4 regions of the Pseudoclavibacter sp. CFCC 13611 genome follow, and region 1 is predicted to be linked to each of the others. Evidence: riboswitches for the same ligand, from Rfam matches in the RefSeq annotation. Region 1 holds a riboswitch; each other region holds the start of a gene.
What was found. A riboswitch is a leader RNA that binds a small molecule or an ion and turns the genes downstream of it on or off. The one in region 1 is predicted to bind thiamine pyrophosphate.
Positions count from the first base shown of each region.

Region 2: another riboswitch for thiamine pyrophosphate. It lies ahead of F8O08_RS04865 (TenA family protein); the one in region 1 lies ahead of thiD (bifunctional hydroxymethylpyrimidine kinase/phosphomethylpyrimidine kinase).
Region 3: another riboswitch for thiamine pyrophosphate. It lies ahead of F8O08_RS08220 (FAD-dependent oxidoreductase); the one in region 1 lies ahead of thiD (bifunctional hydroxymethylpyrimidine kinase/phosphomethylpyrimidine kinase).
Region 4: another riboswitch for thiamine pyrophosphate. It lies ahead of thiD (bifunctional hydroxymethylpyrimidine kinase/phosphomethylpyrimidine kinase); the one in region 1 lies ahead of thiD (bifunctional hydroxymethylpyrimidine kinase/phosphomethylpyrimidine kinase).

Region 1 is NZ_WBKE01000001.1:933,082-935,273, forward strand. Features, by position in the region: gene thiD (bifunctional hydroxymethylpyrimidine kinase/phosphomethylpyrimidine kinase) at 1-792, opposite strand, end outside; TPP riboswitch at 783-878, opposite strand; gene F8O08_RS04085 (DsbA family protein) at 914-1,627, opposite strand; gene F8O08_RS04090 (MFS transporter) at 1,735-2,192, opposite strand, start outside.
Region 2 is NZ_WBKE01000002.1:117,518-119,709, reverse strand. Features, by position in the region: gene F8O08_RS04875 (FBP domain-containing protein) at 1-91, opposite strand, end outside; gene F8O08_RS04870 (hypothetical protein) at 297-749, opposite strand; TPP riboswitch at 817-928, shown strand; gene F8O08_RS04865 (TenA family protein) at 925-1,632, shown strand; tRNA gene F8O08_RS04860 (tRNA-Met) at 1,874-1,947, opposite strand.
Region 3 is NZ_WBKE01000002.1:860,099-862,290, reverse strand. Features, by position in the region: gene F8O08_RS08230 (fructose bisphosphate aldolase) at 1-462, opposite strand, end outside; gene thiE (thiamine phosphate synthase) at 523-1,161, opposite strand; TPP riboswitch at 1,274-1,407, shown strand; gene F8O08_RS08220 (FAD-dependent oxidoreductase) at 1,400-2,192, shown strand, end outside.
Region 4 is NZ_WBKE01000002.1:855,456-857,647, forward strand. Features, by position in the region: gene F8O08_RS08190 (MFS transporter) at 1-112, shown strand, start outside; gene F8O08_RS08195 (DsbA family protein) at 220-933, shown strand; TPP riboswitch at 969-1,064, shown strand; gene thiD (bifunctional hydroxymethylpyrimidine kinase/phosphomethylpyrimidine kinase) at 1,055-1,918, shown strand; gene moeB (molybdopterin-synthase adenylyltransferase MoeB) at 1,952-2,192, opposite strand, start outside.

The DNA.
Region 1 (2,192 bases):
CGCCCGGGTGAGCCAGGCCTTGACCGTGATCAGCGCGGTGGGCCAGTCGTCGCCTGCGGCGAGGCGAGTCGCCATGGCCGAAGAGAGCGTGCATCCGGTTCCGTGCGTGCACTCGGTGTCGACGCGCGGAGCGTCGGCTTCGAAGAGCCCGTCGGGCACGGGCGACCCCTCAGGGGCAGACCGGGCGTCGACAAGCGCGTCGTGCACGCGATCGCCGACCAAATGGCCGCCTTTGACGAGCACCACGGTATCGCAGCGTGCGCTGACGAGTCGGGCCTGAGCCACGGCATCCGCCCACGTCTGTGCCTCAGACGCGTCGGCGAGCACCGCGAGCTCAGGAACGTTGGGGGTGATCAGATCGGCACTGCGGCAGAGATCTCGCACGGCCGCCTCGGCGTCTTCGGCGAGCAGGCGGTCGCCGCTGGTGGCCACCATCACCGGGTCGAGCACCACGATCGGCGGCCGCACCTCGTCAAGCCAGGCCTTCACCGTCGTGACGGTGTCGGCGTCGGCCAGCATGCCGATCTTCACGCCGTCGATCTCCACGTCGTCAGACACAGCCTCCAGCTGCTCGCGCAGAAAAGAGACCGGCGGCAGGTGCACCGAGCGCACGCCCCGGGTGTTCTGCGCCACGAGCGCGGTGACGACCGCCATGGCGTAGCCGCCCATCGCCGAGATCGATTTCAGATCGGCCTGCACCCCGGCGCCGCCGGTGGGGTCGGTGCCTGCGATGCTGAGGATGCGCGGCACGCGGATGCTCTTCGGGCGTGATGCGGCATGGTTGACGGTCATTTGGACGATCCCTTCGCTCGTGCTGACGAGAGCAGGTTCGACGGGTCTCTTCTCAGCCCTCGTTCGGGGCACCCCGTGTCACACGCCCAGAGTATACGCCTGCGACCCCCGAGGGTCAGTCTCAGCGAGCGTCGGCGCCGACCCGCGTCTGCACCTCGTGCAGCACCTCGAGCAGGGCCTCGACCGGCTGCGCACCGGAGGCGCCGAAGCGATCGTTGAACAGGAAGAATGGCACTGATGAGATGCCGAGTTCGGCGGCGCGTCTTTCGTCGGCCTGCACCTCGCCCGTATGCGAATGCGTGCTCAGCTCGCGACTGATCGATGCGACATCGAGGCCCTGCTCACCGGCGATCTCCTCGAGCGTCTCGAGACGACCGATGTGGCGGCCCTCGCTGAAGTGGGCGTGAAACAGCGCCAGTGCGACTTCGCGTTCCCGGTGGTCGAGACGGGCCGCGTGCAGCAGCTCGTGGGCAAGACCGGTGTTCGACTGCTGCAGCACGTCGAAGTGGAAGTCGAGCCCGGCGTCGGTGGCGGCCACGGTCACTCGGTCGAGCTCGGTTTGGGCCTGAGACACCGTGATGCCCTTGATGTCGGCCAGATGCTGCGCCGCGCTGCGGGCGTCTGCGTCATCTGCATCGGGGTTGAGTTCGTAGCTGCGCAGACCGAGCAGCACACGGTTCTCAGGCCGCTCTTCGCTGAAGCGCTGCACCGCCGCGAGCAGATTGCTCAGTCCGATGTAGCTCCACGGGCAGGCGAGGTCGATCCAAGTCTCGACGCGGAGCGCAGGCGCTCCGTCTGACGACGACTGCTGAGCGGGCGCGGGGGAGTCTGGCATGTTCGGTCTCTCATCCATCTGAAAAGGGTGACTCCATGCTAGCGAGAGGTGCGTGCGCGCTCACGACGACCGGCCGGGCGGTGCGACCCCAGACGAGCCGGCGGGTGTCAGACCCGACCGCGACCGGAGAGCTCCGGAGGCAGGAACTTCGGCGTGAAGTGCCACAGCAGCCAGGCTCCGACGACGCCCAGACCGGCCATGACCGCGGCAGAGGCCGCGATCCCGGCGGCGGCGGCGAGGCCGGAGAGAATCAGCGGCGAACTCGCGCTGCCGGCGTCTGCGACCAGACGCCAGGCTCCCAGAAACGCCGCTGGGTGGTGCTCCGGCGCCAGATCCGCGCCCATGGTCATGATGATGCCGGATCCGAGGCCGTTGGCCAGAGACATCAGGCTCGCCGTGACGAGCAGCCCCCACGGCCCGTGCACCGGCAGCAGCGCGAGGTGTGTCACCGCAAGACCGAGCAGCGTCGGCAGCACGACCCAGAGCCGCCCGAAGCGATCCATGAGCTGGCCCGACACGTAGAAGAGTGCGAGGTCGAGGGCACCTGCGATGCCCATGATCAGCG
Region 2 (2,192 bases), on a different contig from region 1:
CGAAGTCGTCGCGAAATGTGAGCTCTTTCGTCTCTCGCCGTGAGGCGTTGACGAACGAAGAGCGGATGAAGGATTCGGTGAGAGTCTGCATGAGTATGCCTTTCACGGCGCGCGGCATCGCAGAGACGCCGCTTCGCCGGGAGAAATGGTGAGTGAGTGATCAGGGTCGCTCGACCGCCGCGCCTGGCCGGATGTCAGGCACGGTGGGAGCATCCGCGCTAATCGTCGTCGGCGAGTGCTTCGCCGACGACCTCCTCGCGCTGTGCATACATCTCTCGGTAGTTCACGCGGACAGTCTACTCAGATGCTCCCGCAGCGCGACGCACCAGCGCACGCACCTGAGCATCCACCGCGTCGTTCCAGGCCGCAAGGGCGAACGAGGTCGGCCAGATCGCACCGTCGTCGAGCTGCGCGTCTTCGCTGAAGCCGAGCGTCGCATACCGAGTGTCGAACTTGGACGACGGCTGCAGGAACACGATGACTTTGCCGTCACTGGCGTACGACGGGAACCCGTACCAGGTCTTGGCTTCGAGATGCGGAGCCTCGTCGGCCACGATCACGTGCAGACGCTGCGCGATCACCGCGTCGAGCCCGTCGAGTGCTTCGATCGCCGCGACGCACGCCTCGTATTCGCGCGCCCGCTTCGCCGCGCCTTTGACGCCGCTGATCGAGCGCAGCTCTTCGGCGCGCTGACGCATCGCCGCACGCTCGCTCGCGCTGAACCCGTCGGTGTGGTCTGTGTCTGTCATGTGCGGTCTTTCTCTCGGGGTGTTCTGCCAGCGTAATCGAGGCGCCCTGCGCCTGCTGCTACGCTCGTCAGTACCACACGGGTGCCCCGGTCACGGGGCTGAGATCGGGCTGCCGACGCCTGCGACCGTCGAACCTGTCCGGGTCATGCCGGCGAAGGAAGAATGGGAGTCCCTTATGCACGCAATCACCACGCCCGATCACAACGAGACGTCTGCTGCCCGCGCGAGCGGAGCATCCGCCGGCGAACGCTTCACCGACTCGCTGCGCGACGACAATGCAGCCAACTGGCAGGCGGTCGTCGGGCACCGCTTCGTCTCGGAGCTGTTCGACGGTTCGATCGACGACTCGGTGATGTGCCGGTATCTGATTCAGGATCACCGCTTTCTCGACGGCTTTCTGGCTCTGATCGGGGCGGCTGTGGCGAGCGCCGACAGGTTGGATGCTCGACTGCGGCTCGCAGCATTCGCCGGCGACGTGGCGGGCGACGAGAGCACGTACTTTCTGCGCTGCTTCGCGAAGTTCGGGGTGAGCGAGGCCGACCGCGCGAAGATTCCGGACACGGCTGCCACTGCCGGATTCAAACGGGTCTTTCGCGATGCCGCCGACACCCGGAACTACACCATCATTCTCTCGGTGCTGCTGGTGTCGGAATGGTCGTACCTGAGCTGGGCGATGCGCGCACCCGAGCAGGCACCCGCAAGCTTCGTGCACGCAGAGTGGATCACGCTGCACGACAACCCGCCGTTCAGACAGCTGGTCGAGTTTCTGCGCAGCGAACTCGATCGTGTCGGCCCGGCTCATGCCTGCGAGGCTCGGGAGTTCTTCGGACGCACGGTGCAGCTTGAGCTCGACTTCTTCGATCAGTCGTACGAGCTGCGGTGACCTGCAGGCTGGTGGGCTCTGGTGCATGGGGGGCTGGTGAGTACCAGCCGGTGAGCGCTGGCCGGCCAGCCCCGATGAGTGTGAGCCCGCCAGACTTTGTGAATGCTGGCAGGTCGGGCCCGATGAGTGTCAGCCAGCCGGACTCTGTGAGTGCTGGCAGGTAGGGCCTCGGCCGAGAAATGCAGAAGGTCGGAAGCCCAATTGGGTTTCCGACCTTCTTCGCACCGCGTCGGCGCATCTGTTGCGGGGGCTGGATTTGAACCAACGACCTCCGGGTTATGAGCCCGGCGAGCTACCGAACTGCTCCACCCCGCGGCACAAGAGATAACAGTAGCACCGATGTGCGCCTGCGTCCACTCTGCGCCGGTTCTGCCCTGGTTCCGGTTGAGTTTCGCCGGCTCTGCATCGGTACTGGCTGGTTCTGCAACGGTGCTGGGAGGTCTGAATCAGTTCTGCCGAGTTCTGACACTCCTTCCTCTCCCCTCCCCGCTGAATCCTGACATATCAAATGCCGCCCCACGGCATCCGATCAACGAAAGTACAAAACCCGCGACCATCAG
Region 3 (2,192 bases), on a different contig from region 1:
GCCCGACTCGTTGGCCTGTTTGATCAGCGAGCGCTCTTTCGTGCCGAAGACCTCGTTCGCGTTCGCCTTGTCGAGCTGCTGCTGCAGCGTCGGGATCGGCTTGAGCACCTGCACGCCGTCTTTGAGCTCGGCGAGCCCTTTGTCGATCTTCAGGAACGGCACGATGCCCAGCTCGTTCCAGAGATACTTCGCGCTCGGGGCCCCGTTGATCTCACGGTCGACCGTCTGCTCGAAGAGAATCGCGCCGAGCACACGCTCGCTGGTGAAAGCAGGGCTGGTGATGATGCGAGTGCGCAGCTCGTGAATGAGGTCGAACATCTCGGTCTCATTGCGGTACTGCGATTCGTCCACTCCGTAGAGACGCAGCGCCTTGGGCGTGCTGCCTCCGGACTGATCGAGCGCGGCCAGGAAGCCGGCACCGGTCGAGAACCGCTCGTACTGTGCATCGAACACTGATGACATGGTCACCGCTTTCTTTGTTTGGTCAGCAGGGTGCCGTCGTGCGACACGACGAACATTATCTCACGCTGTGGCGAGCTCGGGCAGCGCTGAGCGCAGCTCGCGAGCGGCGGCCTCGGGGTCGTCGGCCTGGGTGATCGCACGTACGACCACGATGCGGTTCGCCCCGGCGTCGAGCACCTGCTCCAGGGTCTCGGCGTTGACGCCGCCGATGGCGAACCATGGCTTGGCATCGCCACGGCTCTGCGTATGCACCTGTCGTACGGCGTCGAGGGTGACCGGGGCCCGACCCGGTTTCGTGGGAGTGCGCCAGACCGGCCCGATGCAGTAATAGTCAGGATCGCCCAGACGCGCCTGCTCGGCCTGCACTCGGGAATGCGTCGACAGGCCGACGAGCGTGCCCTCCGGCAGCAGCGAACGAGCGTCGGCGACGCTGAGGTCGCGCTGCCCGACGTGCAGGATGTCGGCGCCGGTCAGCGTGGCGACGTCGGCTCGGTCGTTGGCGGCGAAGAGTCGCCCATGTCGGCGCGCCGCAGCCGCGAGCAGCTCGAAGTACTCCAGCTCATCACCAGCGTCGAGATGCTTGTCGCGCAGCTGAATGATGTCGACGCCTCCGCGGTAGGCGGCGTCCACGAACTCGTCGAAGTCTCCGGTGCCCAGTCTGGCGTCGGTGCACAGATACAGCTGCGCCTGCTGCAGCATGCTCAGTCGCCATTCTCGGGTGCGAGGTGTGGCGTGCGGGTCGGTGGAGCGGTCAGCGTGCTGAGACTTGACGATCATGCGTCCAGTGTACGAACCGGGCGGTACAATTGCCCCACATGAGCACGGGAGCCGAGAACTCGGCTGAGAGTGCGCGCGATTCACCAGGCCGAAACAGGCCGGTGATCGTGTGCAGACCGTCGACCTGATCCGGATCATACCGGCGTAGGAAGCGAGCAGAATGAACAAGCATGTCATCGTCATCGGTGCCGGCGTCGTCGGCCTGGCGACCGCGTGGCGACTGCATCAGCGCGGTCACGCGGTGACGATCGTCGATCCGGCGCCCGCTTCGGGCGCGAGTCATGCGGCGGCCGGGATGCTCGCCGCCGTGAGTGAGTACGCCTTCGAAGAAGAGAGTCTGCTCGCGCTCTCCGTGCCGGCCGCGCGTCTCTACCCGCAGATCGTCGCCGAGCTGGACCAGGCGACGGTGGTCGGCACCGGCTACCGGTCGACGCCGACCATCGTCGCCACCGCCGACGCCGCCGATCGCGAGCTGCTGCGAAGCCTGCGCGCCCAGCAGCTCGAACTCGGGCTCGACGTGCAGGATCTCACCTCACGAGAGGCCCGTGCGCTTGAGCCGCTGCTCGGCCCGGGCATCAGCGGGGCGTTCCTGGCCCGCGACGACCACCAGATCACCCCGCGACGCCTCGCCGGGGCCTATATATCGGCCCTCGAAGTGTGCGACGACGTGCATGTGGTGCCGGAACGCGCCGTGGAGCTTCTCTGGCGAGACGAGCGGGTGATCGGCGTTCGCCTCGAACCGAGCGAACGTCGAGAAGGGCCAGTCACCCATCGCTTCGACGAACAGCCCGCGTGGCCGTCGAGCGAGGTCGTGGCCGACGTGCCGCCGGCGAGCCCGACCCCGAGCGTGTCGGCGCAACAGGTCATCGAGGCAGACGAAGTCGTGGTGGCCAACGGTTTGGAGAGCCCGAGGCTCGGCGGCCTGCCGCGAGGTCTGGTCTGGCCGATCCGCC
Region 4 (2,192 bases), on a different contig from region 1:
CGCGGCCTCTGCCGCGGTCATGGCCGGTCTGGGCGTCGTCGGAGCCTGGCTGCTGTGGCACTTCACGCCGAAGTTCCTGCCTCCGGAGCTCTCCGGTCGCGGTCGGGTCTGACACCCGCCGGCTCGTCTGGGGTCGCACCGCCCGGCCGGTCGTCGTGAGCGCGCACGCACCTCTCGCTAGCATGGAGTCACCCTTTTCAGATGGATGAGAGACCGAACATGCCAGACTCCCCCGCGCCCGCTCAGCAGTCGTCGTCAGACGGAGCGCCTGCGCTCCGCGTCGAGACTTGGATCGACCTCGCCTGCCCGTGGAGCTACATCGGACTGAGCAATCTGCTCGCGGCGGTGCAGCGCTTCAGCGAAGAGCGGCCTGAGAACCGTGTGCTGCTCGGTCTGCGCAGCTACGAACTCAACCCCGATGCAGATGACGCAGACGCCCGCAGCGCGGCGCAGCATCTGGCCGACATCAAGGGCATCACGGTGTCTCAGGCCCAAACCGAGCTCGACCGAGTGACCGTGGCCGCCACCGACGCCGGGCTCGACTTCCACTTCGACGTGCTGCAGCAGTCGAACACCGGTCTTGCCCACGAGCTGCTGCACGCGGCCCGTCTCGACCACCGGGAACGCGAAGTCGCACTGGCGCTGTTTCACGCCCACTTCAGCGAGGGCCGCCACATCGGTCGTCTCGAGACGCTCGAGGAGATCGCCGGTGAGCAGGGCCTCGATGTCGCATCGATCAGTCGCGAGCTGAGCACGCATTCGCATACGGGCGAGGTGCAGGCCGACGAAAGACGCGCCGCCGAACTCGGCATCTCATCAGTGCCATTCTTCCTGTTCAACGATCGCTTCGGCGCCTCCGGTGCGCAGCCGGTCGAGGCCCTGCTCGAGGTGCTGCACGAGGTGCAGACGCGGGTCGGCGCCGACGCTCGCTGAGACTGACCCTCGGGGGTCGCAGGCGTATACTCTGGGCGTGTGACACGGGGTGCCCCGAACGAGGGCTGAGAAGAGACCCGTCGAACCTGCTCTCGTCAGCACGAGCGAAGGGATCGTCCAAATGACCGTCAACCATGCCGCATCACGCCCGAAGAGCATCCGCGTGCCGCGCATCCTCAGCATCGCAGGCACCGACCCCACCGGCGGCGCCGGGGTGCAGGCCGATCTGAAATCGATCTCGGCGATGGGCGGCTACGCCATGGCGGTCGTCACCGCGCTCGTGGCGCAGAACACCCGGGGCGTGCGCTCGGTGCACCTGCCGCCGGTCTCTTTTCTGCGCGAGCAGCTGGAGGCTGTGTCTGACGACGTGGAGATCGACGGCGTGAAGATCGGCATGCTGGCCGACGCCGACACCGTCACGACGGTGAAGGCCTGGCTTGACGAGGTGCGGCCGCCGATCGTGGTGCTCGACCCGGTGATGGTGGCCACCAGCGGCGACCGCCTGCTCGCCGAAGACGCCGAGGCGGCCGTGCGAGATCTCTGCCGCAGTGCCGATCTGATCACCCCCAACGTTCCTGAGCTCGCGGTGCTCGCCGACGCGTCTGAGGCACAGACGTGGGCGGATGCCGTGGCTCAGGCCCGACTCGTCAGCGCACGCTGCGATACCGTGGTGCTCGTCAAAGGCGGCCATTTGGTCGGCGATCGCGTGCACGACGCGCTTGTCGACGCCCGGTCTGCCCCTGAGGGGTCGCCCGTGCCCGACGGGCTCTTCGAAGCCGACGCTCCGCGCGTCGACACCGAGTGCACGCACGGAACCGGATGCACGCTCTCTTCGGCCATGGCGACTCGCCTCGCCGCAGGCGACGACTGGCCCACCGCGCTGATCACGGTCAAGGCCTGGCTCACCCGGGCGCTGCGCAGCGCCGACGCTCTGCACGTCGGGCAGGGTCACGGCCCGGTCGATCACTTCGTCGACCTGCGCTGACGCTCGACGCCGAGCCAGTCGCGCAGAGATGGTTCAGTAGCGCGGCAGCGAGGGATCGACCGTCTGCACCCAGCCCATCGTGCCGCCCACCACCTGTCGCACGTTGGTGCGTCCGGAGTCACGCAGCATTTCGAGCGCCTGCGTCGAGCGCGCACCCGTCTTACAGACCAGAATGACCTCGCGTCCGGCCGGGACGTCGAAGGCCCGGGCACGGATCTCGTGCTGCAGCCGGGCCAACGGCAGCAGCCGCGCGCCCGGAATGTGCACGAGGTCG